Regions from separate parts of the Leptolyngbya sp. O-77 genome, predicted to be linked through region 3. Evidence: predicted binding sites of a transcription regulator. Region 3 holds the regulator's gene; each other region holds the start of a gene.
What was found. The regulator NtcA, encoded in region 3, controls nitrogen genes in cyanobacteria. The targets are predictions, from matches to a motif close to TTTGTANNNNNNNNTACAAA.
Positions count from the first base shown of each region.

Region 1: O77CONTIG1_RS16320 (DUF3155 domain-containing protein) is a predicted target of NtcA. The motif match lies at 1,718-1,737, and genes of this name have one in related genera.
Region 2: O77CONTIG1_RS13645 (DUF4278 domain-containing protein) is a predicted target of NtcA. The motif match lies at 1,928-1,947, and genes of this name have one in related genera.

Region 1 covers NZ_AP017367.1:3,851,849-3,861,676, forward strand. Annotated here, with positions in the region: gene guaD (guanine deaminase) at 1-789, shown strand, start outside; gene O77CONTIG1_RS16320 (DUF3155 domain-containing protein) at 1,376-1,690, opposite strand; gene O77CONTIG1_RS16325 (sensor histidine kinase) at 2,516-3,943, shown strand; gene aqpZ (aquaporin Z) at 4,197-4,967, shown strand; gene O77CONTIG1_RS16335 (MFS transporter) at 5,322-6,614, shown strand; gene O77CONTIG1_RS16340 (antibiotic biosynthesis monooxygenase) at 6,679-7,578, opposite strand; gene O77CONTIG1_RS16345 (uracil-xanthine permease family protein) at 8,201-9,640, shown strand.
Region 2 covers NZ_AP017367.1:3,197,574-3,207,401, reverse strand. Annotated here, with positions in the region: gene O77CONTIG1_RS13655 (DEAD/DEAH box helicase) at 1-1,171, shown strand, start outside; gene O77CONTIG1_RS13650 (DUF4278 domain-containing protein) at 1,221-1,634, opposite strand; gene O77CONTIG1_RS13645 (DUF4278 domain-containing protein) at 2,221-2,406, shown strand; gene O77CONTIG1_RS23555 (DUF4278 domain-containing protein) at 2,765-2,950, shown strand; gene O77CONTIG1_RS13635 (CU044_2847 family protein) at 3,337-3,876, opposite strand; gene O77CONTIG1_RS13630 (anthranilate phosphoribosyltransferase family protein) at 4,140-5,195, opposite strand; gene O77CONTIG1_RS13625 (LysR family transcriptional regulator) at 5,237-6,190, opposite strand; gene O77CONTIG1_RS13620 (DMT family transporter) at 6,382-7,335, opposite strand; gene metK (methionine adenosyltransferase) at 7,447-8,709, opposite strand; gene O77CONTIG1_RS13610 (transglutaminaseTgpA domain-containing protein) at 9,085-9,828, opposite strand, start outside.
Region 3 covers NZ_AP017367.1:1,179,804-1,189,631, reverse strand. Annotated here, with positions in the region: gene O77CONTIG1_RS05070 (VOC family protein) at 90-524, shown strand; gene O77CONTIG1_RS05065 (tetratricopeptide repeat protein) at 856-3,492, shown strand; gene fabI (enoyl-ACP reductase FabI) at 3,578-4,354, opposite strand; gene ntcA (global nitrogen regulator NtcA) at 4,827-5,498, shown strand; gene O77CONTIG1_RS05045 (DUF3084 domain-containing protein) at 5,757-7,181, shown strand; gene O77CONTIG1_RS05040 (pre-16S rRNA-processing nuclease YqgF) at 7,224-7,673, shown strand; gene O77CONTIG1_RS05035 (DUF3146 family protein) at 7,692-7,952, opposite strand; gene O77CONTIG1_RS25120 (hypothetical protein) at 8,249-9,724, opposite strand.

The DNA.
Region 1 (9,828 bases), 2.7 Mb from region 3:
GATAGTCGGGCGCTAATTGAGCGGTGGCACAAGTGCGATCGCCTCCTCTATGCCATCACGCCGCGCTTCGCTATCACCTCTACGCCAGAGCAACTGCGGGCCGCGGGCAAGCTGCTGGAAGAGTTTCCCGATGTCTATCTACACACGCACCTGTCAGAAAATCTCAAAGAAGTGGCGTTTACTCTGGAGCTATTTCCAGAGTGTACCGATTACCTGAATGTGTATGAATCCTTTGGGTTGGTGCGCGATCGCTCGATTTTTGCCCACGGCATCCAGCTCAGCGATTCCGAATTTGAGCGGCTGTCGCGGTCGGGTGCGACGATCGCCTTTTGCCCCACGTCAAACCTGTTTTTGGGCAGCGGCCTGTTCAACCTGAAAAAGGCGAAGTCGCCAGAAATGCCCGTGCGCGTTGGGCTGGCCACCGATGTCGGCGGTGGCACTAGCCTGTCGATGCTGCGGACGGCCAGCGAAGCCTATAAAGTAACCCAACTGCGGGGCGATCGCCTGTCTGCGTTCCAGACGTTTTACATGATGACGCTGGGGGGAGCGCGATCGCTCTTGCTAGAGGATAAAATTGGCAATTTCCAGGTCGGCAAAGAAGCCGATTTGGTGGCGCTGGATTTGCGATCGACACCGATCTTGGCGATGCGAAACCCGGTCGCTGTGCCCGCCGATTTTCAGGAAATGGCAGATGCAGTCTTTGCCACGATGATTTTAGGAGATGAGCGGGCGATCGCCGCGACCTATATCGCTGGGCAGCTTGCCTACGCGCGAGACGCAAACACGTAAAGTTTTGCATCTTTTTTCGTTGGATTTCGGCTAAAAGTGCCTATCAGTTACATAAACTACATCCACCGCCTGGTAACGGTGTTATCCCTAATGTCAACTTAAAACGCGAATGCGAATAAAACCTCCAGATCCGGTTCACTGGCACGCGAACGCGGCTAACTCTTGCCAAAACCTTGGGCGATTGCCCAAAACCAGCCTCTCCAACCTAAAACCCCAGGTGTCAAAGAAAAAGCGGAGCTATTCAATAGCTCCGCATTCCACTAGATGAAAAGCTAGCAATTTCTAATGAAACTTGGAAACCGCTTGCTCTAACTTGCTCTAATGTCTTGCTCTAATGTTGTCTCAGCTTATACGCTTACTATTGCGCTTGCAGCTTTGCCACTCCTGCTCCTGAATGCCCTGACTGCTCTTTCATTCGGATTAGCAGCGTCTAGCTATCTACTCAGCGATTCGCTACTTTTGCTGCCTGAACAGCACCGACATCAGAACATCAAAAGAACATTGAAAAAGAGCATTGAAGATTCGGATGAACCTTTCAAACTGACTGTAACAGCGCAATATAAGCTAGCCCCTGACCGAAGCGAGACTACCGACTTGAAGCGAGGGAAAGCTCATCGGACTCATCTTCCGACAGCCGCAAACTGGGGAACAGGAAATGGTTTTCCTCGACGTACTGCGCTCCAAAAAGCCCCTTTTCTGCCCAGAAATAGCGATCGGTGGTGTGTTCGTTTCGCTTGACGAGCAGCAGTGCTGGCGGCGCAATGCCTTCAGCTTGGATGAACTTTCTAGCAGCCGTGACGGGTTTATCTTCGCCACTTTCAATACTATACTGAGGCACCAACTCCAGGATTCTACGCCCCTCCAGGCGGCGACGACTCTTACGCTTGCGTCTCCTTGCCAACCTCCTGACCTCCTCTCTCTAGGAATAGATGTAACTGTAGTTACAAAAAACTAAACCGTCGCCAGTATAGTGTCCCGGCCTCAAAATTTCAACTTCTTTTAACCTAACGACATAAAATCTTAGAGATGTCGGTCTCAAAGCCTCGATGTTTCGCAGAATCGCTTAATTTATCTGCGGAGATGCTTAATATTTCGTTATACTTCACTCCCTGCCCTGGGCAATTCAGCCCTGCTGAAATCTGGCTTGGGCTTGACTCTTTCTCCCAATCTGAGGGGATGGGCGGTTGGCGCTGGCGTTGAGTGGATGCCCTATTGAGCTTTATCGATTTGAATCGACCTGACTATTGAGAATCCGAATGCTCTGAATGCTTTAAATGTCAGGAAATTGACAGAATGTTCTAAAGCGTGACCCGCCTCGGGTTTAATCCGTCTGATGCTCTTATCGCTTCTATAATGATAGGACTTGTGATAGGACTTGTGCAGTTGGGGACTTGTGCAGTTGAACAATTTTTCACAGGCTGCGCTTGTGAAAAATTGTCCAGAATCCAGAAAATTCATCGCGGGTGCGTAAGTCCTGTAACAAGTGGCTTAATCTAAGTGGCTAATGGGGATCAGCAGCGGCAATCTCGTTGAAATTGCTGAAACTGCCCACCCCATTTCCTGATGTGGTGAGGTACGCGCCACCTTAGAGAGGCAGAGGTGTGGTGAGCGACTTGTGCATCTTGTGTATCTCGTTTTGTATCTCAATTACCTCAATTACCTCAAGGGTGTATCCCAACTTCACACCTCGTTAGCTTTAACGCTGTAATAAGCTTGCAACATGTTGATGCCAGCCAGCCCTGAGTTTGTTTTGCTGTGTCAGTCGCAGATTGCGGTGCTGACGCAGGGGCTTGGTGCGGCCTTGAGCGTGGTGTATTTAACTGATGATCCAACGGCGGGTGGTGAGGCCGATCTAACGCCTGTTGCGGCTTATCCTGAAGAAGCAGTGGATTGGAGTCAGGAACAAATTCTGCGGCTGTTGTCTGGCGGGCCGTCTACCCCCCCTTTGCCACCCCAGCGGTTATTGACAGATGCAGGGCGATCGCCCGACTCTGCTTCTAAGGCTGCGAAATCAAGCTCGCCGCCGTCGGAGCGTACATCAGTTGAGCCAGAGACTGCCTTTCAAGGTTCTGCTGGGGCCTTTGCCGAGCCAGGGCTATATTCTCAAAAAATTGTCCTGCCACTCGTTTACGAGGGCATGATGATGGGGCTACTGGTGACTGCTTGTTCGGATTGCCTCTGGGGAGAACAGGAGCAGAGCCAAGTCGAGCATATTGCCCAAACGCTGGCGATCGCCCGTTTGCTGGATCAGCGATCGCAGTGGGCTGAGTTTGAGCTACATCAGCGCCAGGTGTTGCAAAGCCAGCAGCGCGACCAGATGGATGACCTGCTGCATCAGTTTCGCAATCCGCTGACGGCGGTTCGCACCTTTGGCAAACTGCTGCTGCGTCGCGTCCAGCCAGAAGACGAAAACCGCACCGTGGCAGAGGGCATCGTGCGAGAGAGCGATCGCCTGCAAGATCTGTTGCGCCAGTTTGATACCGTCATCGATCTCGACCCTGCTTCCCTGCCCGAAGCCAGTCCTGCATCGCCACCCCGTGATGCAGAGGTTCGTTCTGGCGGATCGCCGCCCTTGGCATTGCCATCTCAGGCAGTCCCGACCTCATTAGAACCTCGCTCTGTTACTGGACAAATGCAGATCGAAGCACTGGATTTGGCGGCTGTGGTCGAGCCACTGGTCAGTTCTGCCAGTGCGATCGCCCAGGAACGGGGCCTAACGTTGCAAACCGAACTGCCGCCTGACCTGCCCTCTGTGCGGGGCGATCGCCGCGCCCTGCAAGAAGTCCTGAATAACCTGCTAGACAATGCGCTGAAATATACTCCGTCGGGTGGCACAGTGCGGTTGATCGGCGGCATCGAGCGCGAGTTGGATGGACAGACCCAGCAGGCGATCGCCATTCTCGACACCGGCCCCGGCATTCCCAAAGCCGACTTTGAGCATCTGTTTGAACGACACTTTCGCGGCGTACAGTCCCAGGGCGAGATTCCTGGAACGGGGCTAGGATTGGCGATCGCCCGCGACCTCATTTCCCAGATGCAGGGCGAAATCCAAGTCTTTAGCCCAGCCGACGAGAGTGGATTAATCGAACCCAGCACCTCACCCGGCACTGCCTTTTTGGTTTGGCTTCCAATCCATGTCGCCAGCCAGGATTAAGCTTTCCAATGAGTTCCTTAAGCTATCAATATTTCCTGACGAAATTGCGACGTTTGTGTCGCGCAACAACTTGTCTTTCCATGCGGTTACGTATATCCTGCTACCAAATGGAATATTGTTGCTCTAAGGCAATCTGTTTTCCGTCTTATCGGGGTTGACATTGAGCGCAATCTTGACTTTGCGCGATTCCGTTTAAATTCACAGATTAAGTGTCTAGTCTCTAGCCACATTCTTTTGAGGAGCTTGTGTAAATATGTCCCTTCCTGTTCCCCTTACAAAGCGGCTAATCGCCGAGTTTATCGGCACTTTCTGGCTGGTGCTGGGCGGCTGCGGCAGCGCCGTGCTGGCAGCAAACTTTCCCTATGGTGACGGCGGCAATCCGCTCGGCTTGGGCTTTCTGGGTGTTGCCCTGGCCTTCGGTCTAACGGTGTTCACCCTGGCCTATGGCTTCGGCCACATTTCTGGCGCACACTTCAACCCCGCCGTGTCCTTTGGTCTGTGGGCGGGCAAGCGCTTCTCTGGTGCAGACCTGCTGCCCTACATCATTTCTCAAGTGCTGGGTGCAATTCTGGCTGGCGGTGTGATTTACCTAATCGCCCAAGATCGTCCCGGCTTTGCGCTATCCGGTTCCAACCCGCTGGCAACGAATGGCTGGGGTGTGCATTCTCCCGGTGGCTATGGCTTCTGGTCGGCCCTGCTGATCGAAGTCGTGCTGACCTTTGTGTTCTTGCTGGTGATTCTGGGCTCCACCGATCGCCGCGCCCCCAAAGGCTTTGCCCCCGCTGCCATCGGTCTAGCGCTGACGCTGATTCACCTGATCAGCATCCCCGTGACGAATACCTCGGTTAACCCTGCTCGTAGCACAGGCGTTGCCCTGTTTGCAGGTTTGTCCCACGTTTCTCAACTGTGGCTGTTCTGGCTGGCTCCCATCGGTGGTGCTGTTCTGGCTGGGTGGCTCTACTACAGCGTGTTTGAGCCTTCTGTCACAACGGAAGAGTACGTGCGCGAGCGGGAAGTCGTGTAGGAAATGGGAACTGCCAAAGCAGTTTGACCGCTTCTGACAACGCTCGAATACCTTCCAGCTTAAACACCTTCAAGACAAATGCCTGGGGCCTGGCTCCGGGCATTTTACGTTTGTTTGAGAACATTAGCTCACATTGATTCTTGATTTTGGATTTGCGATTTTGGATTGCTAGTCAAGCGTCTGCGGAGCTTCCAGCAATTTCAGTCGTAGCACCCCTTAAAAGAATTGATATTACAGACCGTGATGTTTGCCCACAAGCTGTGTCAGCGGGTTTTGACAGCTCGAACCCAGGGAGTAGCCACACAGTCACCAGTCCTTTACCCTTAAAGAAATCTCGTGCCCCTGAAGCCGCCTATGAACCTTCTGTTTGCCTCTGTCCAATCTGCCAACCGACTTGTCTGGATTCAGGCAATTGGTCGGCTACTCTGCCAGATTGCCTACGGACTGATCAGCTTTTATATCCCGATCCTGTTTGTAAACCATATTGGTCTGTCGGCGGCTTCTGTGGGTTTTGCGGTGGGGCTGAGTGCCGTCAGCGAGGTCAGCGGTCACTTCATCGGCGGCACGCTAGCAGATTTGTCTGGCTGGGGACGCAAGCGAGTACTGGTTTTGGCGGCGGCGCTGGGGATTGGGGTGTCGCTGATGCTGAGTGTGGCCACGACTTTGCCGCTGCTAATTGTGGCGAGCTTGGTGCTGGGCATTAGTTTGGGGTTTTATTGGACGGCTTCTAATGCAGCGGTTATGGATGCTGCGCCGCCAGAAGAGCGCCATCATGCCTTTGCGCTGATGGGCGTTTCGGAATATGTCGGTGTGGGGGCTGGGGTGTTTGGCGGCAGCCTTTTGCTGGGCGTGATTCAGGACGTGCCGCAGACCATTTTTCTAGGCTGCGCGGCGATTTTCCTGGCTTATCTGCTGCTGATGCAGTTCACCATGCAGCCAGGGCAGCAGCCCCAGGCAAAACCGGGCGCGGCAGAGCAAGGCATTCTGGTTGCGTTGAAAGATAAGCTGCTGTTGGTGTTTATGGCGGCGAATGTGTTTTTTACAACCTATGTGGCGCTGGTCACCAGCACTATTCCGCTGTACTTTACGAACTTTGTGGCAGGGGCTGACCCCACACCAGGGGTGTCGGTGTCGAGTACGGCCAGCCTGTTTACCTGGTGCTATATTGGCGTGGGGGCGGTGTTGCAACTGCCGCTGGCGCAATTACTTACGCCCTATCCCAGAGTGCGAGTGCTAATGGCGGCGATGTTGCTCTGGGGGGCAGGGTTTTCGCTGCTGTGGGCAACGGGTTCCTTTGAGGAGGGTCAGTTTATCTGGGGTGTGGTGGCGCTGTGTCTATTGTCAATTGGTTCGGTGGCTTATAAGCCTTTCTTTTCGGCGATTGTGTCTGATCTGGCTCCCGATACGCTGCGTGGGGCCTATATGGCCGTTAGCTCTCAGTGCTGGACGATTGGCTATTTTATTGGGCCAGTGATAGGCGGCTGGGCAATGGATCAATCAGCTTCGGTGGCTCATGTGTTTTGGCTGGTGGTTGGGGCAAGCTCGCTGCTGTGTGTGGGAATTTTGTGGATTTTTGAGGCTATGAATCCGGCGATCGCCCATTCCACAGTCACCCCCTCAGCGCTCTCGTCCAAGCCCGAATCCTAATCACAAAATTTTTCAGCACGGACTTACAGGACGGGCTTGTTTAACAGACAGGTTTTTTCTGTGGTTAATAAGACTTCTTGCTGTACTGCTTGGGCGGCTTGGGCGCGATTACGTTCACTACTTTATAGAGGTGTTGATCGACTTTGAGAGGGACTGGAAGGGCGATCGCCCCTGCTTCCTCACCATCTTCCGCTTCAACCGCACCCAGTCCAGACAGCACATCCACCGCTGGAACCTGGGCCAGGTCTTGAAACTCCTCCGCATAGCCCCAATAGGCCATTAGCAAGGCTTCCGAATTATCGACAGACTTCAGCAGCATGACTGAGCGTGGGGCAGGATACATTTTGGTGACGGCTGGCAGCGCTTGCTCTACCTCAGACAACACCTCTGGCAAGTCCTCTGTTTCTGCTACCGAGACCTCGCCCAGTTGCACTAGCGCCCCCTGTCCGCGGATCACAGGCACCATGCCGCTGGGAATCTGCATATCCGCGAGTTCAAATACTTCTGTTTTGGCGGGCGTTACCGTCATCGGGGGTTGACCGCCTTTGGAAGACTCTTTCTGATACTCCTTCTGATACTTGGTGTAGTCTTCAACGGGCTGGGCCATAAATGCTTCATAGCTAGCGGCATCCGTCCACTGAGTGAGGGCAACCACGCGAGAGCCGTCTTCGCTCTGCAACACCGATAGCCCCTTAAAACCTTCTGCACCCTTGAAGAATGCCTTACTGGACTTGAGTACGGTAGAAACGGCATTGAGCTGGGTGTCAGGTGTGGTTTCGTAGACCGACATCACGCTAACTGCCTCTGGCTCCGTGTCAAACACGAGTACCTGGGGCGCTTTGTCAGCATAGGCGGCGATCGCCCCACCCAGCCCGAACCACAGCACCAGTCCGATCGCAAATACACTCCGAATCCAATACCCTCCCCACAATCGACGGATTAGACTGCCCAAAACACTCTGCATCACGCCTCCCAAACATCTGTGAGCTTGCGCCATCAAGCTCAGTATCGTAGCCGCAGGTTTTAGCGATCTTTTGTATTGCGAGATACCCTGTATTGCGAGAGACCCAACTTCGGGCAAGGTTTAATCTCCCAACAGTCCCTCATGAGCGGCCAACCGTGGCTTTATGAGAACGAGGCAGGCTGTCGTATCTGAAGCTACAGCATCCGGGCGATCGCTCGATTACAGTTGTAGCCGTGGGCTGTATACAGTATTTTGTATGCAATCTTCCTGCTGCCTCACGGTGAGTATCCTTGGCAAACCTTTGCTCGAATGGTGCTTTTTAAGAGGTGACAGGATAAGCAGTGCAAGATTCTGTATCCAGGTCTTGGGGAACAGTCCTGACCGCAGCTTTGTTGAACAAAGGTCTGATTGCCCCCATTTTTTAAGGTTCTGTACTGCCTTTCAAAGGCGGGTTTCTTGATGCGTTTATCTACCTCTGTCTCAGATCTGTCTCAGGTGATTTACAGATTAATTTCGTATCTTTTGACACAAATAAAATTCTGATTGGTTGCGAACCTTTGATGCAACCCTCGTTTTATAAAATTTCTGTTCTAGCTTTTATTTCAGGAGATATGGAAGGGGAATGGCACAAGCAGATCATGATTTAACGCTGGAGGAAACCTCCGCACCGAGCGAACCGATTATTAAATCAGAACTACTCTATGGGCTAAACGACAAGCCTCCAGTAGGTGAGTCTCTGTTCGTGGCGCTTCAGCATGTGCTGGCATCGTTTGTAGGAATCATCACACCGCCGTTAATTATTGCAGGCGCATTAGGGTTAGATCCCGTCAATACGAGCTATTTGGTCAGCATGTCGCTCTTTGCGTCTGGGCTTTGCACCTTTATCCAGTGCCGCAAGATTGGCCCAGTCGGCTCTGGCTTGCTCAGCTTGCAGGGAACGAGCTTTGCCTTCTTAGGCCCTATCATCGGCGCAGGCACAGGCGCAATTCAGGGCGGAAGCACCCCGGAGCAAGCGCTGGCGCTGATCTTTGGCGTATGCTTTTTTGGCTCTGCGGTAGAAATTATTCTGAGCCGCTTTCTGCATCTGCTCAGCAAAATCATTACGCCAGTGGTTTCGGGTACGGTGGTGATGATTATCGGTTTGGGGCTGATCCGAACTGGAATTATCAGTCTGGCAGGCGGTGCGGCGGCCCAGAGGGCGGCGGATGGTAGTTTTGGAAGCTGGCAGAATCTGGCGCTGGGTGGGCTGGTGATGGCGATTGTTGTGATTCTCACCGTCTCTGGGAATCGGTTCCTACGCATGGGGGCGATCGCCATTGGTTTGCTGGTGGGCTACATCATCGCTGCTTTCATAGGTCTGGTCAATTTCAGCGCCCTGAGCAATCTGTCATTCTTCAGCCTGCCCATTCCGTTCCGCTATGGGATGCGCTTCGACTTGGGGACGTTCCTCCCCTTTATTTTGCTGTACGTTTTGACGGCAATTGAAACCGTGGGCGACTTGACTGCGACTTCGGCCGTATCTGGCGAACCCGTGAAGGGACCGCTCTATGTTCGCCGGATCAAGGGCGGCGTTTTGGGAGATGGGGTCAATTCGGCGATCGCCGCTGTGCTAAATACCTTCCCCAACACCACCTTCAGCCAAAACAACGGCGTGATTCAAATGACGGGTGTAGGCAGCCGCTATGTGGGCTTCTTTGTCGCTGGTATCTTCGCTATCCTGGGTCTGCTGCCTATCGTCGGGGGCGTGTTCCAGGCCATTCCTCAGCCTGTGCTGGGCGGTGCAACGCTGATTATGTTTGGCTCGATCGCCGTTGCTGGCTTAAACATCGTGTCTTCTGCAAATCTGGATCGTCGGTCGATGATCATTGTTGCCGTTTCTCTGGCGCTGGGCTTGGGCGTGCTATATGCCCCAGAGATTTTTGATGGCAAGCCGCCTCTTTTCAGAAATCTCTTTGGTTCCAGCATTTCCACGGGCGGCTTGACGGCAATCCTGCTAAGCTGGTTGCTGCCTCGCAAGGATGATGCAGAGGAAATTTCGCAGGGCTTCGTTGAAGAATCATAGGCTTGATGCACTATTTTGATTCGAGTTTGATTTGAGTTGGCGAAGCAATTTAGCCTCGCAAAAAGTGTTTCTAGAGTGGGCATGGTTGTCGTGAAGTAAGCACGCGCCATGCCTTCTTTGTTAAGAAGCTTACGAATTGATTGAAAAGCCTTGGAAGAGGTCTTTTCTAAGGATTCTTCAATCCGTCT
Region 2 (9,828 bases), 2.0 Mb from region 3:
AACGCCCCGCAGCACGCTGATTACCGTGCCGACGCTGGACTTGATGCACCAGTGGTATGCTCATTTGCTGGCGGCGTTTCCCGATGCGGAGGTGGGGCTGCTGGGTGGCGGGTCGCGCGATCGCACATCTGTCTTGGTTGCCACCTATGACAGCGCGGCGATTCATGCAGAGTCTCTGGGCAATCGCTATGGACTGCTGATTTGCGATGAGTGTCACCATTTGCCGAGCGACTTTAACCGGGTGATTGCCGAATATGCGATCGCCCCTTACCGCCTAGGGCTGACTGCCACGCCCGACCGCAGCGACGGCCGCCACGCTGATTTGGACACGCTGCTGGGGCCGGTGGTCTATCGCCGCACGGCAGAGGAGCTTTCGGGGCACGCGCTGGCGCATCATGAAATTGTGCAGGTGAAGGTCAAGCTGTCGCAGCAGGAGCGCGATCGCTACACGGCGCTGATTGCAACCCGCAATGCATTTCTGGAGCGGCACAAAGTGTTTTTGGGCAGCCTGTCGGGCTGGCAGCAGTTTGTGCGGCTGAGCGCCCAATCGCAGGCGGGACGGCGGGCCATGCTGGCGCATCGGGAAGCGAGGGCGATCGCCCTGGGCACCGAAGGTAAGCTGCGGGTTCTGGCAGATTTACTGGCCCAGCACTACCCCGATCGCACGATCGTCTTCACCAACGACAACGCCACGGTTTACCGCATTTCCAAGGAGTTCCTGATTCCATCGCTGACCCACCAAACGCCCGTCAAAGAACGCCACGACATTTTGCAAAAGTTCCGCGAGGGCACTTATCAAACACTGGCCGTGTCCCATGTGCTAAATGAAGGCGTGGATGTGCCCGATGCTCGCGTGGCGATTATCCTGTCGGGTACGGGTTCCAGCCGGGAATATATTCAGCGGCTAGGGCGGGTGCTGCGCCGGGGCGACGGCGACAAGCAGGCAATTCTTTACGAAGTGGTGGCAGAGGAAACGACAGAAGAGGGCGTATCGCGTCGCCGCCGCGCCCAAACGGGTCAGGGGCGATCGCCCCAGTTGGAGCTATTGCCCCCAGCGTCGCCGCCAGTCTCACCCTACGAAAAGTTTCTCCAGCCCACGCGCAAAGCCGCAGAGCCGTCGGGTTTATATCAAGCTGAGCCTCAGCCTGATCCAGACGACGATGTGTGGTAGCGCGGCATGGTGCAACGAAAAACTCACACCATGATCGAAACGCCGAGCGCTACACCAACTGATGCTGCTCTTGCTCAAGCTGGCGAATTAACGTGTCGTCCCCCTTAGCCCGCGCCACTTCCAGACGACGCTGCAACCGCTCCATCAGGTATTGGCGATGAACCTTTGCCAATTCTTGCTGATCGATCAGGCGGGCGTGAGCATGGGCGATCGCGTGGTGTGCCTGAGCATGGGCAGCCAGACGCACCACCCGCCCCATCGAATTCACTTCGCCCGTCTCGGTTGTTTGATAGGCTACGCCACGATACTGCAACCGATTGACGGGTTGGGGCACAGGCACATGACGGGGATAGCTAAAGTGAAGCTCCCGTCCACGGTAGAGGCCGACGGAGCCAGAGTCTCGCATCTGCATAGGAGGGACAGGCTCCTGCTCGTAGTCGTGACCCCGATACGTTAATCTCATCTGTTCCTCCTAAAGAATTTTGTCGAATGTTTGTCAAGCTTTGGGCTGCCAGTGACCCTTGGGAAATTTGTACTGGCTGAATTAGTACTGGCTGAATTAACTGAGAGTCTGTATAAGTCTCTATGAGAGTGTGTATTAGTACGCCGTTGAACCACTTGAGGGTGCTGGGGAAAGCCAGACCCGGAGGGACGATCGCCCGCTTGTCAAGATCCTATTCGAGAGATTCTGTTCGAGTCTATTAACCAAATTTGCGGTCTAACTGTTTGCTCTTCAATATAGCTGCAACCTTTCAATCTGTATTTTAAGCTACCGTTTGAAGGAAATGTCAAGATTTAGCTAAATTTAATTTCTGCCTATTGCCACCGATTTTCACCCCTCTTCGGCCCCGTGTGAAGGAAGTGCCATTCAGGGAAGTTAAGGCGTGTGCGGGGCGATCGCCCACAAAGTTAAGGATCATCCCTGCCAAAACTCCCTAACTTTTCTGTATCGACCCGCCTGGGGAAACAGCATAAAACTAAGACATAAAGCAACACGCCAGATAGCCCCCACCGCATCTTTCCTGGCTCACTCTCAAGGAGACACAACCATGCAACTCACTTACCGCTCCGTCAACTATGCCTACACCGCTGCCCAGCTAGAGGCATCCCGCCAAGCCAACCTGGAATCAATGGATCTGACCTATCGCGGCGCAAAGGTTCACCCGGCAGATCCCTCCGCCACACGCTCGCCTGGATTCCCCTTGAAATATCGCGGTGTCGCTTACGGCAGCTAGGCGGTTAGCGCAACCCCACCGCTTCATCTCCAAAACTAGCCCCAGAGCTGGCCCGCAAAATTTCCAGCAAACCTGAACGCGCCCCCTTGAACGCGCATTGAGTAAGCCCCCCTTAGTGCAACGCCCCCAAGTTTCAGGTTTGCTTTTTTCCTATTTGCTTTTTTCCTAAAATTCCTTCCCGCTCCCGGATATCGGCAGCATTTGCACACATAGCGTACTTATCAGCCTACCTGGTTATCTTACTTGCACGGACTGTTTGCTGACCTGATTGATACCTGATACTTATCGTTCAAGCACGCTGCTTAAATCGTTTCACGTTAATCATCTACCATCAACGCTTCGGATAACGGAGGTCACTATGCAACTTACCTATCGCTTTGCCAGCTACGAATACAATCCCGAAAAACTCGAAGGCTCTGTAGCATCTATGCCTGGTGAAAGAATGTATCGCGGCATCAAAGTCCAGACTGCTATCCACGCCGCAACATCGCAGAAGCATGGTGTCCATAACCTGAAGTATCGTGGTGTCACCTACGAGCAGTAAGCGACCTGAATGATGTAGCCGAAGCGGCGTAGCCTGCAAGTCGCCCTGCACCGGCACAAGAGCCATTTGTAACGCCCGTCCAGCATCTCTAAGATGGACATTGCATAGGTGCTTCACGCAATTCTATAGGTTTTACAAGATTTCAAGAACAGTCTTTCAGAGCATTAGGGTGTGTCTTTCTGAGGTCGTCACGTGGTCTAATCACAAGACATTGGTTTGTGTCGAAGAGTGAACGACCCCCTGGAGTTCAGGGGGTTTTTCTTGGCCAGGCTGAGCGCCCGTGCGCTAAATTCTGTCAGGTTTGCATAGAGACTAGCGGTGCATAAGTCCCTCTTTCAGCATGAATCAGTTTCGCACCAGCCTCACGCTCATCTGGTGATGGATCGTTAGGAAATCGGGCGCGGCGGTGGCGTGGGTCTACCTCCGTGTCCCCCTCCGTTACCAACTCCATTGGCTTCGCGAGCAGGGGACATCCTGGTTGAGGGGGGCATTTCTCTGGGCAACTGGGATACCTGAGTCTGGGGTTCCGGGGTCGTGCGTTCGGGAAAAGCACACTCAACCACGATCTTGATGTTGCAACCGGCTGTTCCTGTGGCGATATAGGGCACACCCCCCACACCGCTGACGTTCACCCCAAATTCCAGCGTCACCTTTTTCACATCTGCCATTGCAGCCCCTCGAAAAGCGTTGAGGGTATGCTGCGTATAGGTCTTAATCGTGCTTTCGATAGCTTGGAAGCTCTGCGCTATTTGAGTATTGGGGTTGCCTCGATTCCATCCTTTTGATGTGCGAGACACCTCCTCAGAGGGTTCATTGGGGTATCCGTTTCCAGTTCCACCACCGTTTGTGGGTGCATCAATTGCCTGGATATTGTCTGTCGCTTCGACATACAAAATGCTGCCGTCTTCAAGCTGAATGGGTTGCAATTTGGGGCATCTTCAAATCCTACGGGTCACTCCTCGTGTTGCTGCTGGCGATCTGGTGTTTTATGAGAGGGTTCAGTAAACCCAGCGGCAGGGTTTTCGACCGCGAAGCTTGCGTGAAAACACTGACGCAAGCGCCTGGGCGATCGCACTCAAAACACCAGAAAGCCGCATTCCGAGCATAGGCCGATGGCGCTGCAACCCGCACGAGAGTCTAACCCCTCATGGGGGGCAAGAATCTGGAAGGAGCCGTGAAAAACCCGACCCTAAACGGGGCAGGGGGCGCTGGTGGCTTGTCGCAGGTGGGTGAGGGCTTGCCATGCAGAACCTTGGTCGAGCAGTTGTCCTGCAAGGGCGATCGCCTCTGTCAGAGTTGCGGCTTTACCGCAGCGCCACAGATAAAAGCCTGCGTTCCACAGCACCGACTCGCGCAGTTCAGATGGCTTGCCCTGCAACACCTGGAGCATCTCTTCAACAGCAGCGGCAGGGCTAAGCAGCGGCACGTTTTTGCCGCCCATGCCGTAGTCGTAGGGGTGCAGGTGCAGCCGCTCCAGCGTGTCTGGCGACGCAGTGCTGAATCCGATGATGGCGGTGCGCTCTCGCGGTAGGTCGCAGCTTCCTTCCAGCCCCTTGACCGTGGTGTAGAGCGATGTGCCGCGCAGCGCAAAGGCTGCCTGAGCCATGCCTTCGGTGGGGGGATGCACAAAGCCGACGACAACGTGCCCTGGCCCAGCATAGGGCGACCAGATTAGCTCTAATGTGGCAAAGGGTGGGCGCTTGCCAATCTGGTCACGATATTCGACTAGGGCTTGTGCCAGTGGAAAGTGGATAGGCATGTAGACGAAGCCCATGCCTGTGCTTTCCAAAATGCTTTGAACCTGGCTGAGGGAAAGACGCGACCAGTCTACGCCCAGCCCCGCCCACAGTGTTACCAGGGGCACGCCTTCTTTGGTGGGCATGATGTCGCCGCCGTGCTGAATCACGGGCTGACCCGCTGCTATCAGAATCAAAGCCGTGACCAGGCTCAGCGGCAGCGTGCGATCGCGTCCGTCGTAGGGGGCATTGAGGATGAAAACAGGGCGATCGCCAATCGATTGCAGCTTTGGACCCAACTCATCATAGGCATCCAGCATTCCTGCCAGTTCAACTCCCGTAGGGCGCTTGATGCGGTGAGCAATCATGAACGCACCGATCTGAGCAGGTGTTGCCTCTTGCAGCAGCATCATGCGCGTGGCAGCGGCAGCTTCCTCGCGGGTCAGGTTTTGGCTGGTGTGGGGGCCGCTGCCGACCTTTCGCAGCAGCGCTCTAAAAGCATGGCTCATGCCAGGTGAGGGGTTGGGGGTTGGGGGTTAGGGATTGGGGGTTAGGGGGCTGTGGTGGCGAGGGGCTGCTGGCGGATGCGCTGCGGCAGTTGGGACAGAATCAGGTTGTAGAAATGGCGGATTGGAGGAATTTGCAGGCGATCGCTCGTTGTCACCATCACCACCTGGCGCGTCAGCGGCGGATCGGTCACGGCAGAATTGGTGTCCGTGGCAACCGGGCGAATCGCCAGCGCCGGATCGTCGTAAGCCTCGACCAGCGCCGATTCTGGCAAGAGCGCCAGCATCTCGCCCTGACGCACCACGCCGCGAAAGGCATCGGGCGTGTTTAGCTCCAGCGCGGCTCGCAGCGGCGTTCCCCGGCGGGTAAACTGCTCCTGCACGATACGCTGCATTCCGTAGCCGTCTTTGAACACCACCTGTGGATAGCGGGCCAGGTCTGCCCAGGGCACCGCGTCGTAGCTTGCCAGTGGGTGATCTGCCGCCATCAGCAGCTTGATCGGCTCGTCGTACAGCACTTCCACCACCATTTCTGGACTACTCGCCACAAAGCGGTTGTTCATCACGATCGCCAGATCCACCAGTCCGTCGCGTAGCACCTTCAAAGCGCGATCGCTCCCCAGCGCCGTTACCCGCAGTTGCACCTCTGGATAATCCTGGCAAAACTGTTGCAAGACAGGCGGCAGCGAATAGGCGCAGAGGGAGTGAATCGCCGCTACGCAGAGTTCGGGCTGTTTGCCCGCCCGCAGTTCTCCGAGTTCCTGGGTAGCGTTTGCCCATTCCTGGCAGATTTTGCGAACCCGGGGCAACAGGCGATCGCCCGCCACCGTCAGCTTGGCCTGGGTGCTGCGATGGAACAGAGACATTCCCAAATCGGCTTCCAGAGACTGGATCTGGCGGCTCACTGTCGATTGCGTCACGCCACAGCGCAGCGCCGCCTGCTGAAAACTGCCCGTTTCCGCCACTGCCAAAAATGCCTTCAACTGCTCCAGGCGCATTGCTTGTTGCCCCTCGCACTCAGCCCCATATTGATTTCATAATTCGCGAATAATGTAATTCAGATAACATTATCCCCAAATTGCTTTGACCTTAGCGGATTTGGGCAGGGGGTTCCGTAGAAGCCGATACAGTGTGCAGATTTGGCAGGAGCGCGGATTGACCAGTTTTGAAGTTATTCCAGCAAAATCGGTCAGGGGCTAAGTTTTGTCTGGTTCTGGCTTCGTTGCTCGCCTCGAATGGTTTGCACCGCGTTTACCGTCAGCGCCACTAGAATCAGCACCATGCCCAGCCCTTCTACGCCGCTTGGCCGTTCGCCCAGTTGCAGCCACGCCGCCAGCACGCCGATCACCGGAGCCGCCAGGGTAGACAGTCCTGCCGTGCCCACGGGCAGATTATTCAGCGCGTAGAACCAGAGCAGCCAGGCGATCGCCGCTGCGGGCACGGCATTATAGAGCAGCGCTGCGATGAACGTGGGCGACCAGACAATCGGCTGAGTGGGAAGCATCCAGGCGGCGATCGCCAGCGGAATGCTACCAAACAGCATTTGCCAGGCTGACATTGAGAGCAAGTCTAACGTTTGGTCGCGTTGCAGCACCCGCGCCAGCACCGCGCTAATGGCCCAGCAAATACCCGCGCCCACGGCGATGATCTTGCTGCCCAGCCCGCTCGACAGATCCAGCGGCATCAGCACCAGCAGCAACCCCGTTACGGCCATGCCAACGCTCAACCACTGCGATCGCCTCAGGGTTTCTTTCAGGAAAATCCACGAAAACAGCAGTAGCCAGAATGGCATCGTGTAGTTCAGCACGGCCGTTTTGCCCGCGCCCCCGTTCACCAGCGCCCAGGTAATCAGCCCCACCGTCGCCGTGTTTTGCATCAGCCCTAGCAAAATGGTTCCTCGCAAGGCTTTGGGCTTCAGCGGCTTCCGCAGAGCAATCAGCGCCAAAAACAAACTCAGCGCCCCCAGCGCCAGTCGCATCGCCGCAAAATCCAGCGCCGACGCATAGGCAATGCCAATCTTCATCACGACCCAGTTGTAGCCCCAGATTAGCGTTAACAGCATTAGCGCCAGAAACGCCGCACGATGGTTTTGAGGGGACTTTTGCAGCGGTTTTGATAACGACTCTGGCGACGATTTTGGCATCGGTAGAAAACCCGATAGAGCAAGAACAACCTGACTGGGCAGGATGCCACTTTACCCTATCGAGCGCAGGACGAAAAGCGCCAGCACCCGGCTAATTGCCTCGCGTAAGACTTAGCTCAACATGCCAGACAGCAGTGCCCCCGCTGCCTGCTTTAGTGCATCCACCTTGTCAAGCTGTTCCCACGGCAAATCCAGATCTGTGCGGCCAAAGTGACCGTAGGCGGCGACATCTTGATAGAACCGTCCGCCCCGCTCGGCAGGCAGTCGGCTCAGGTTGTAGGTCTGGATGATGCCCGCTGGACGCAGCTCAAAATGTTGCTTCACCAGCTCCAGCAGTCGCCCGTCGTCGATCTTGCCCGTGCCAAAGGTGTCTACCATGACGCTAACGGGACGTGCTACGCCGATCGCATAGCTCAACTGCACTTCGCACTTATCTGCCAGGCCAGCAGCCACGATGTTTTTGGCAGCATGGCGGGCCGCATAGGCGGCGCTGCGATCGACCTTGGTGGGGTCTTTGCCAGAAAACGCACCGCCGCCGTGGCGAGAATAGCCGCCGTAGGTGTCTACGATGATTTTGCGACCCGTCAGCCCCGAATCACCCTGGGGCCCGCCGATGACAAACTTACCCGTGGGATTTACCAAAAAGCGCGTGCCGCTGTCGGGCTTGATAGCGATGTCCGAAAAGATGGGCTCCACGACGATTTGCCAGAGATCTTCCCGAATTTTGGCTTGAACCGCTGCCGGGTCGGTGATGTCGTCGATGGTTTCCGTGTGCTGCGTCGAGACGAGAATGGTGTCAATGCCGACGGGGCGGCCGTCTTCGTAAATGACGGTGACCTGGGTTTTTCCATCGGGGCGCAGGTAGGGGAGTTGGCCAGACTTTCGCACAGCAGCGAGGCGGCGCGAGATGCGGTGGGCCAGGCTGATCGGCAGCGGCATGAGTTCGGGCGTTTCGTTGCAGGCAAAGCCAAACATCAATCCCTGGTCGCCCGCGCCGATCGCATCGAGTTCTTCTTCACTGCGCTGGGCCCGATGTTCATGGGCTTTGTCTACACCCTGGGCGATGTCGGGCGACTGGGCATCGAGCGCCACCAGCACCGCACAGCTATTGGCCGAAAAACCATTGACCGAATCGGTGTAGCCGATTTCTGCAATCTTTTGGCGAACCAGATCAACGTAGTTCACGGTGCCTTTGGAGGAAATTTCTCCGGTGATCAGTACTAGACCCGTATTGACGACGACCTCTGCGGCGACTCGGCTGCTGGGATCTTGGGTCAACAAGGCATCGAGGATTGAGTCCGAGATCTGGTCACAGATTTTATCGGGATGGCCTTCGGTAACAGATTCTGATGTGAATAGATAGCGACGAGACAAGGGAAACGACCTCTCTAACGTAGGATGGAACTGAAAAGACTGGATAGAGAACGCGGTGCAAGCAACCCCCAGTGGATGAAGCGCAATGCCTCAAGCATTCAGCAGGAGGAATCGGGGTACAGGCGAGAGTCTCAGCAAGAGACTATCTGAGGAGAATATCACAGATTGAATATTGCATCGCACATTATAATTCCCCATTCTCCACCGGGATTTGCATATTTCAGATTTTTAATCTTCTCAATCTCCTTAAATCTCTAAATCTCTGGAATCTCCGTTTGGGGTAGCGGCTTCCTAGTTTACCGGAAGGTGTGGGTTGGATGGCTTGAGACGTGCCAGTTTCGAGGAGGTGCTTTGGGGAAGTGCCCCTGGCACAGTCTAGGATCGAACTTTTCTGCGCGATGAGCCTCGGAGGCGGGCTGGGAGCGATCGCCCTTCTTGTCTTACCCGCTGCAAGCGCTGCCGCAAGCGCGACAGATCGCCCACCTGGCCGCCATAGCGCCACGTTACGTAGGACTGAGCAATCTGGTAGATGAGTTCCCCGTGGGCGGGCTGCTGCTGCTGGGCGGTGCGGGCAAACTCCAGGGGGGTGTCGCTGGGGGTCTTGCGAATGTGCTGTTCGGCGAGCCAGCGCAGCATTTCCTGATAGAGCGCCTCCGCCGGAGCCAGAGACTTCAACCAGCGGCGATCGCGCCAGGCCGTCCAGCCGCTCCAGCCCAGCCAGCCCAAAAATGCCGCCACCGTGAGGCCCATCAGCCCCGTCAGCAGCCCCACCCAGCCCTGGGTAAACCAGCGAGTCAGGGTAGACATGGCCCAGCCAAAGCCCTGGGCGATCGCCTCCAGCAGCCCGTTCAAAAAGCCCGATACAGGAGACGGCAGCCAGCCTGCGATCCATTCCCAAAACTTCTTCAGCGCGGCGAACACCTGCGACTCTTCGACCGAGGTGGGGATCACGTCTCCGCCGGGAATCGGGTTAAAGGCAAACCAGCCATATTTGTGGAAATATACCTCCGTCATGGCAAAGGCATCGGTGTTTCGCACCACGTAATAGCCCGTAAAAGGATTGAACTCGCCTGCGCCAAAGCCCACCACTAGCCGCGCCGGAATGCCAAGGGAGCGCAG
Region 3 (9,828 bases):
TCAGTATCTCAGCGTCAGTGATCGCATCTGTAATTGCGTTCCAACCCTGGCGCTGTCTCTTACCGTTTGCAACTCCCCCGCAAAGCATTATGGCAACCACTCTCTTTCATCTAGCGTTTCCGGTGAGTGATCTGGCCGAAGCCAAAGCCTATTATGCCGATGGGCTGGGCTGCGAGATCGGCCGCGAAAACGCCAGCTCGGTGATTATGAACCTCTACGGACATCAGATCGTAGCGCACCTGGCCTACGAACCGCTGATGCCCCAGCGTGGCGTATATCCCCGGCACTTTGGCGTGATTTTTACCGACGAGGCCGATTGGGAAGCCCTTTTAGAGCGATCGCAGCGCCAGGGACTCTCCTTCTATCAGCCGCCCAAGGAGCGCTTCGTCGGCACGCCGCTGGAACACCGCACATTTTTTCTAGAGGACCCCTTCCATAACTTGATGGAGTTTAAGTTTTATCGCCACGCCAGCGCGATTTTTGGGCAGGCAGAGTTTGCCCAGATTGGAGATACGGCAGGCTGAAGGCAGGCAAGCAAAAATTAAGGAGCATCGGTCTACTGCTTGTCTCTTTAGGGGATGACCTTCAAGAGAATCGCGCCCTTCTCTTGCCCCTCCGCCTCCAGCCCCTCAAGACTTGCGAATTCCTAAATTGCTTCAAGGTGTGTCAGGTTTCCTGATCCCAGCGACCCACAGCGGAAGAAGGAAAATATTACACACTGTTTTGGGACGATTCGCCTTGTGACGGCTGCTCGCGGCTGATCGCGGCAGTTTAGCTGAAGGGCGATCGCACCGGGCTAGCAAGGTTTTCTGGCAGGATTTCCTAGCAAGATTTGACAGCATTAAGGGGCAAAGCGTGAGTAAGAAATATCACTGGCTGGATCTGGCGGAGTATGCATCGCTGGTGGGCTTGGGCGTGGGTTCCGTCGCTTCTTTCACCACATCACAACTGGTCTACACCTCTGCGCCAATTTCGCTGCTGGTGTTGCTCAATCTGGCCAACCGCAGTCGATTTGAGCAATCCATGCAAAATCAGGTCGGTGTTGCCATCGACGAAATTGAAAAGCGCCTCTCGATGCATGTGGAACTGCTGAATCAGCAGATTGGCTCACTGCCCACGCCGGAGATGATGGGCAGCCTGAAAAAATCCATGCTGGTGAAAAGCCGGGAAGCCTCGGAGGCCTTTGCGGCTGACCTGAAAACCTTGCAGCAAGATCTGCAAATTCGGCTGGATGCGCTGGAGGCGGGCGACCTGGGCAGCGTGCGCGGCGAGGTGCGGCGGCTGCGCGACCAATATAGCCAGCTTTGCGACGACATGGTGCATATCACCGAACGGCTGCACGACCTGTCTAGTTCGCACCGGGTCGAGGATCTGGAAACGGCGATCGCCCAGATTCGCTCCGACACTGCCCATCTGCAAACCAGCCTGCAAGTCTTTAGCGACCAGACGCGCCCTGCGCTCAACACGCTACAAGAGCAAATCAATCGGCTGAATCGCCAGTTTCAGGCCTTGCCGCCGCCCTTCGATGCCAGCACGCTGCGCCAGGAAGTATCCGAACTGATTCGTGTGGTGTCCGATCTAGTGCCCCGGCGCGACTGGACGGCACTGGTGACTGAAATGCAGTCGCTTCATGAGCAGCAGGACGCGCAGGCGCGGGCCGAGGAACTGCTGCGGCGCAAGGTGCAAGACCTGACCCAACAACTGCGCGACCAGCCTAGCCGCGAAACGCTACACTCGCTCCAGCAGCAGGTCAATCACCTGAGCCAGCAGGTGGAAAATCTGCCGCCCCCCTTTGATCCAACCTCTTTGCGGCGAGAAATTGCTCGGCTGCTGCGGGTGGTGGGCGATCTAGTTCCTCAGCGAGATTTCAGCGGACTGGTGGGCCAAGTCAGCGCCTTGCAGCAGCAGCAGGAATTTCAAGCGCAGGTGGAGCAAGCGCTGCAAGCAGAACTACGGATCATCAGCCAGCAGCTGCAAGATTTGATGGCTGGAAATCATGCGGAGACAGGCGATCGCCCTGTGGCTCTGGCTCCCAGCGCTGACCCGGCCGACTCAACCGAAACTGCCGAAGCGCTGTTTAAGGCCCAAGTCGAAGCCATGCTCCGGCAAGAGCTACAGCGCATCAGCCAGCAGTTGCGATCGCTCCCCACAGGCGGCACCTTTCAGATGCAGATGGAGGCAACGGTGTTGGGCGTGCTGCAAGAGCTAAACCAGCACCTCCGCACCTATCCAACGGGGCCACGCTACGAGTTTGTCCTGGATTTTCGCGGCGGCCCGCCCGCCGCCGCCGATGCGGCCACAGCCCTGCACCCGGCGCTGTATGACGAGTTCACGGCGGCGGCGCTGCTCGATGTGCCCAACAGTCGGCTGGTGCTGGAGCAAGCGCTGGATACCACGGGCGATCGCCTGTTGATAACGCTGCCTTGGTCGAGCCAGTGCCCGATCGATCGCCCAATGGTGCGCCGTTTGCACGATTTTCTGGCCCAGGGTCGGCAGCTGGAAATCGGCTGGTGCTACAGCGCTGACCAGGATTTGCCCCGCTTTCTCAGCGCGATGGTGCAGCGATGGCACGCCCCGTCTGAGCAAGCCCGCAGCCTGCAAGAGACGCTGCAAAACCTGCTGGAACTGAAGCGGCAGTTTCCCAGCCAGTTTCAGTTCAAGATTTTGGGAACACGGGAAAATTTTCTGGTATCAGACGATCGCTACGCCGTGCTGGGGCTGGATGAGTCGCTGGTAGACGACCTGGGCATTCCCCATCTAGAACTCAAACTGCGGACTAGCGACCCTGCCACCGTGCAACAGTTGACGCAGCGGTTTGAAAATCCGGTGCTGCACCCCACCGATGTGCAATCTCACTGGAATCGGGCCGTGACGCGCTATGAGCTAGGCGACCCGCAGGGGGCCCTCAGCGATGTGGAGCAAATTTTACGCATTCGCCCCGATCAGGCGCTAGTGTGGAATCTGCGCGGGCTGTGTCACGATGAGCTGGGAGAGCGGCAGCAGGCGATCGCCGACTTTAGCACCGCCCTCCAACTCGACCGCAACCAGATGGATGCCCATTGCAACCGGGGCTATCTGCGCTCAGAGCAGGGCGACCTGATCGGGGCGATCGCCGACTTTACCAACGCCCTCACCATCCAGCCCAACTGCGCCATGATCTACTTCTTCCGGGGGCTGGCCGCGCAAAAGCTGGGCGAAATCAAATCTGCTTTTCGCGACTACGCCGCCGCCATCCAGCTTGCCCCCCAGGTGCCCACCCCCTATTACTATCGGGGGCTGGCCCGTGCCAGCAACCCCGCTGGGGCGATCGCCGATTTGCAGCAAGCCCTCGAACTCTTCGCTGAGCAAGGCAACGAAACCAACGCCCGCAAGGTCTTTAGTCACCTCCAGCGACTCACCAAAACCCGCAATGGCACGCCGCCGATCTTTGACCCCGATGCAGTGCCCGATGCTGCGCCTGTTCCGGTGGCGATCGCCTTTGAGGAAAACTAGAGCTGGTTTAGTAGCTTTGCACCCTGCGCCCCAAAAAATCCAACGCTCAAAAACACTCGAAAACACTCAAAGCAGACCCACATTCCTACATCCCCATAATCTCGTAGCCCGCATCGACGTACAGCACTTGCCCGGTGATGCCCGTAGACAGATCGCTGCACAGGAATGCGGCCGTGTTGCCCACCTCGGTCTGGGTGACGGTGCGGCGCAGGGGCGCGACTTCTTCGACATGGTGAATCATGTCCAAAATGCCACCAACGGCAGAGGAGGCCAGCGTCCGAATCGGCCCGGCTGAGATGGCGTTCACCCGGATGTTTTGCGGGCCCAGTTCTGCTGCCAAGTATTTCACGTTCATCTCTAGCGCGGCCTTGGCAATGCCCATGACGTTATAATTGGGCACAACGCGCACGCCGCCCAGATAGGTCAGCGTCACCACTGCGCCGCCCTCAGTCATCAGCGGCTTGGCAGCGCGGCAAAGCTGCACCAGCGAGTAGGCGCTCACGTCCAGCGCCAGGTTAAAGCCCTCGCGGGAAACATTGCTGAAGTCGCCGCTGAGATCGTCGCGATTGGCGAAGGCGAGGCAGTGAATCAGCACATCCAGCCGCCCCCACTTTTCGCGCACAGTGGCAAATGCCGCCTCGACTTGCTCATCATTTTGCACATCGCAGGGCACAAACAGGCTGGGCTGGAGCGGCTCAACCAATTCCGCCACTTTCTTCTCTAGCTTGCCTTTGTCGTCGGGCAGGTAGGTGATGCCCAGGTTTGCCCCGGCTTTGTGGAGCTGTTGGGCGATGCCCCAGGCAATTGAGCGATTGTTGGCAATGCCTGTGACGAGCGCATTTTTTCCGGTGAGGTCAAGCATGGGTAACGGCATCCAAATTTCGAGGGCAATTCACAAAATACTCAAAAACGGGGCAGGACGGATAGGGGAGGGTGGGGTAAAGCGAGGGAAGAGAAGATGGCAAGAGATGAGGGCGAGACGGGAAAATTTTTTCCTAAATTGTATCTGTCAGATACAATTGCGATATGCTGTCTGGAACGCAGGATTGAGGGCGATCGCCCAGTTTCCAGAATAGAGTCTGGGTTCTCTCAGCCGGGTCTACCGATAGAGCAAACGCAGAAATTGGTATCGAAACGATCATTCTTCCTATGGAAGCGTGTTTTTAGATACAAAAAGCGGCCCCAAACTTAGTTTAAGTGTTCTAAGACTGCGTTTATCCTGGTTTTTCGCCTCTTGGGCAAAATCTGGGTTTTGCTTTCATCTTTTGTTCCAGTCATGTCTCGGTCATATTTCGGTCATATTCGCTCCCTGAGGGCGCTGGGAATCGGACGGTATGGTTGCCTCACATGAAAAGCCTTTAGCAGATGTGTTTCGCCAATTGAGCGGCAGCGCGTTTCCGCCGATGGTAGAAACCTTTGACCGGGGAAAGACGATTTTCTTTCCGGGCGATCCGGCTGAGCGGGTTTATTTCTTGCTCAAGGGCGCAGTAAAGCTGTCGCGAGTCTATGAGGCAGGCGAAGAAATCACCGTGGCGCTGCTAAGAGAGAATAGCGTGTTTGGCGTACTGTCGCTGATTACGGGGCAAAAGGCAGACCGATTTTATCATTCTGTCGCGTTTACGCCAGTGGAGCTACTGTCAGTGCCGATTGAGCAGGTCGAAAAGGCGCTAAAGGAAAATCCCGACCTGTCGATGCTGATGCTGAAGGGGCTGTCGTCTCGGATTTTGCAAACCGAAATGATGATTGAAACGTTGGCCCACCGAGACATGGGGTCACGTTTAGTCAGCTTTTTGCTAATTTTGTGCCGCGATTTTGGGGTTCCTACGTCCGAGGGCATCACGATCGACCTGAAGCTGTCTCACCAGGCGATCGCCGAAGCAATTGGCTCGACCCGCGTAACGGTAACGCGCCTGCTGGGTGACCTGCGCCAGGATCGAATGATCTCTATTCACAAGAAGAAGATCACGGTTTATAACCCAGTGGCGCTGAGTCAGCAGTTTACTTAGAGATTTTACTTAGAGATTTGGATAGCGGTCAGGGTTGAGAGAGCGTACCTAGCGTTAGGACGCTTATGAAAACAGGACTCAGGTCGATGGCTCGCCTAATGCGGCAAAAGTCCTGGCGGGGGCCGACCTGTGGAGGCGTTTTGCGGGGGCCAACCTGTGGAGGCGTTTTGCGGTGTTGCGGTGTGCAGGCGACTGTGAGCTACGCCTTTCAACGGCACAATTGCAGTATGGTGTAGCTGAGTGTGAGTTTTATCGGCGATGACCACCGGGCTGGTCTTGATTGCGGCAATTTTGGTGCTGGGGGCTGTGGTGGCCACGGTGGGCGATCGCCTTGGGATGAAGGTGGGCAAGGCTCGCCTCAGTCTGTTTGGCCTGCGTCCCCGTCAAACTGCCACGCTGATCACCGTGATGACGGGGATTCTCATCTCGGCGATGACCTTTGGCATTTTGTTTGCGGTCGATGACCAACTGCGAACGGGTGTGTTTGAGCTAGAAGATGTGCAGCAGGAGCGAGACGCAGCGCTGGCAGAACTAAACCAAGCGCAGCAGCAAACCGCCGAAGTGCAGCGACAGCGCGATCGCGCCGAACGAGAGCAGCAGTCTGCCCAGCGCCGCCTGCGCCGCACCAACGAGTCTCTACAAACGGCGATCGCCCAGGAAACCCGCACCCGCGAGGAATTGCAAAGCACCCAGTCGCAGTTGAGCCAAGTCGCTGCCAACTATCAGCAGGCACAGACATTGCTCACGGACGTATCCCAGCAGGCCACCCAGCTTCGTGCTGAAATTCAGCAACTCCAGGCCGATCGCCAGCGGCAGATTGCCCAGCGCGACCGAGACGTAGCCGAGCGCGATCGCCAGATTGCCGAACGCACCGCCCAAATCCGCGAAAAAGAATTGCAACTCGATGATCTCGAAGCCCAGCGCAGCGCTCTGCTGGCAGAAGTGCAAACCCTGGAGCGCGAATTTCAAGGGCTGCGCCAGGGCAGTGTGGCGGTGCTGAGAAACCAGCCCATGGCCTCCGGCGTGGTGCGTGTCATTACCCCAGAGGCTGCCCCCAGCGCGGTCAATCGCCTCCTGCTAGAGGCTAACCGTTTTGCCAGCCAGCGCATCCAACCGGGCACGGTGAATGTAGACAAGCAGGTGATTCAAATTACCAACGCCCAGGTGGAGCAGTTGATCAATCAAATCCAGGACGGCAAAGATTATGTCGTGCGGATTTTGTCGGCGGGCAATTACATCATCGGCGAACCCTGCGTCTTGGCGGGCGAGGCTTGCATCCAGGTTTATGTCAACGCTGCGCCCAATCAAGTGGTGTTTCGAGAGGGCGATCTGGTGGTCACGATTGCGCTCGATCCCACCCGGATGCGAGATGAAGAATTGGTGGAGCGCGTGAATCTTTTGATTGCCAACGCTCAGTTTCGCTCGCGACAGGCTGGGGTGCTGGGCGATGTGCTGCAAATTGCGGACGGACAGACCGAGGCCGTGGTTAGGTTATTGCAAGATATTCGAGCCTACGGTCGCCCGGTAGAACTCCATGCGATCGCCTCTGAAACCATTTTCACCGCTGGGCCCGTCCGGCTCGACCTGGCCGCCGTGCAAAATGGGCGGGTTCTGTTCAGCACGGACAGCAGAGTCAACACCACCCCGCCCCCGCAGCGATCGCCCTTCGCGCCAACGAACTAAACCGCCCTGCTGCCGTTTGCCTTTCACCCCTGCCGTTTGCCCATGTCCTATTCCACTTCTGCACCTGAAGCCTTGGGGCAGCCCGTCATTCTTGGGTTCGATCCGGGTCGGCAAAAGTGTGGGCTGGCCGTGATGGGGGTCGATCGCAACCTGTTTATGCATCAAGTCGTCGCAGCAGAGCGGGCGATCGCCACAATTCAGACACTCCGCCAGCAATACCCGATTTCGCTGCTGGTCATGGGCGATCAAACTAGCGCCCGCCAGTGGAAACAATCGCTCAGCGAAGCCTTCAGCGACCCAATCCGCGTGGTCATGGTTGATGAACGCTACTCGACGCTGGAAGCCCGCGATCGCTACTGGCAAATGTATCCACCCAAGGGACTCCAGCGCCTGTTGCCCCAGGGAATGAGAACGCCGCCACGCCCCATCGACGATATTGTGGCAATCTTGCTGATTGAGCGCTACCTCGATCGCCTGTCTGAGCCAGTTTAGACGCGGCCAGGCCAGGCTTCAAATTTCTGCCCGAATGGTAAACGAATAGTCACCACCCAGCTCTAGCTGATAGTCGCTGCGCTCCAAAAATCGCTCTAGCGGGTCTTTGATCAGCGCCCGCCCCAGGGACGGCTGCACAATCAGTTGCCCCTGCCGAAAGCACCACTGGAACTGCCACTCGTAGGCATTCGCCCGCACTTCGCCCTCAATTTTGCCCTGCTGCCAGGATTGATGGGTAATCCGAACGTAAGCGGTGGTTTCAGGAAGGCGCTTGCTCATCGAAGAAGAAAGGGGTCAAATGCTTTCCACTATAGGCACGGGGTCGGCGCAAGTTCAAGGGCGATCGCCATCAACCTCGGAAAACATTCTCAGAAAACATTCTCAGAAAACATTGACGATTCCACTCCCCACCAAAATCGCCCAAAAAGAAAGCCGCACAAACCCAATCGCGTAGGGTTCATGCAGCAGTTTTAGTGAATTCGCGTCGTCAACCTCTAACGAGAGAGACGAAAGACTTGACGAGCGATGAAAGGGCGGGCGATGAAAGGGCGGGCAATGAAAGGGCGATCGCCCCCTTACACCACAAAATCGCAGGAGCTAAGCTGGCTCACGGCGATTCCTTCCAAAACCGCCAGCGTATTGAAGGACTTACCTGCTTGCTTGCCATTCCTATCAATTTGCACCAGCGTATTCCCCTGGCGTTCAATCAACCGCACAAACGTGTTGAGCCGCTGATAGTTGCTGCGTCCTGCAACCTGGAAAGGAGCGCGGGCGAAGATGCGCCGCAGGTCAATCACGTCAACCCCTGGCTGATAGTTCTGAATCAAATCCGTTCCGTGATTGACCCGGCGATAAACAAACATATCGCGGTCTAGACCGCCGATGAGCGTGTCATTTCCTGCACCGCCAACAATCGTGTTCTTGCCGCCACCGCCATTGATCACGTCATCGCCTCGTCCGCCCAGCAGGAAATCTCGCCGTGGACCGCCCGTCAGGATGTCATTACCCTGTTGACCCCGGAGGATGTTCTGCCGCTGCCGCACCTGCAATACGTCGTTTCCTCCACCACCAAACATCTCAAAACCGCCACCGGGTCTATAGCCTGCCCGATTGAACTTGCGGGCCCTTGCAGGGGAACCTGCGGCTGCGGCTCGCCAACTGCGTGGCTGTCCCGGCTGTGTAGACACCAGTTCTACCGTCAGCGTGTTGGGCCCACTCGTTAACGTCAGCGGCTGCAAACGACGCTGCCCTCTGGGGGTGAGGAAGGGGACAGGCGTACCGTTTCGGCATCTCAGCGGAATCGCCGAATTACCCGTTTGCCCATCCCCCACAATCACATCACCAGGGAGCGTCCCTGGACCACCGGGGCCACCACCATTGCCGCCGCCATTGCCGCCGCCATTGCCGCCACCATTACCGCCGCCACCGTTGCCGCCGCCGCCAGGATCGATGATAGGGCCCCCGCCCCCGCCACCACCAATCAGGCTACCGTCTAGCCCTTGCTTAAAGTTCAGGAAGTTTTCGGCGACAGTATTATCCACGAAGGTGTAATCAACCCTCTGTCCCGAAACCAGCGAATTATAGAAGTTCGCCAGGAAGGTGGGGTCTTGGGCAAAGAACCAGCCTGTGTCTAGCTCTTCATTGGCAAAGCCAAAGTTAGGGCGGGGAGAGCTAATTGGATTTCCCAGCCCGTCTGTGGTGATGGTTTCGACATCGCTCCAGTTGCCGATGTCGAAACTGTTAAGCAGGAGTCGGTTTTGGTTAAAGTCAAAGTCTGAGGGCGCGTTATCCCCGTCGAACAGAGTAACACGCACCGCAACCCGACTTAGCCCGCCGCCAAGCGTATTGATAAAGGTGGGGGTTAGCCCAGTCTGGGTGCCGATGAGTTGCTGGCTAGTGGTAACTGTACCTTCGTACAGATCAGACGCAGCAAGCTGTGCAACAAGGCGCTGACCATTGACACCAACAAGGTCGAGAACGATACCACCAATGATGGTGACACCGCTGGGCAGAGCACCGCCTGCGGGAGAAACATTAGGATCGATTGCCATGAAATTTTAAACCCTGGTAACAAAAAACAAACGTCAATAGAGCATGACTCAAATGCTGAGGTCAATCTCAGAGGGAACAATGTCTGTTGCGTTTGACCCCTGGG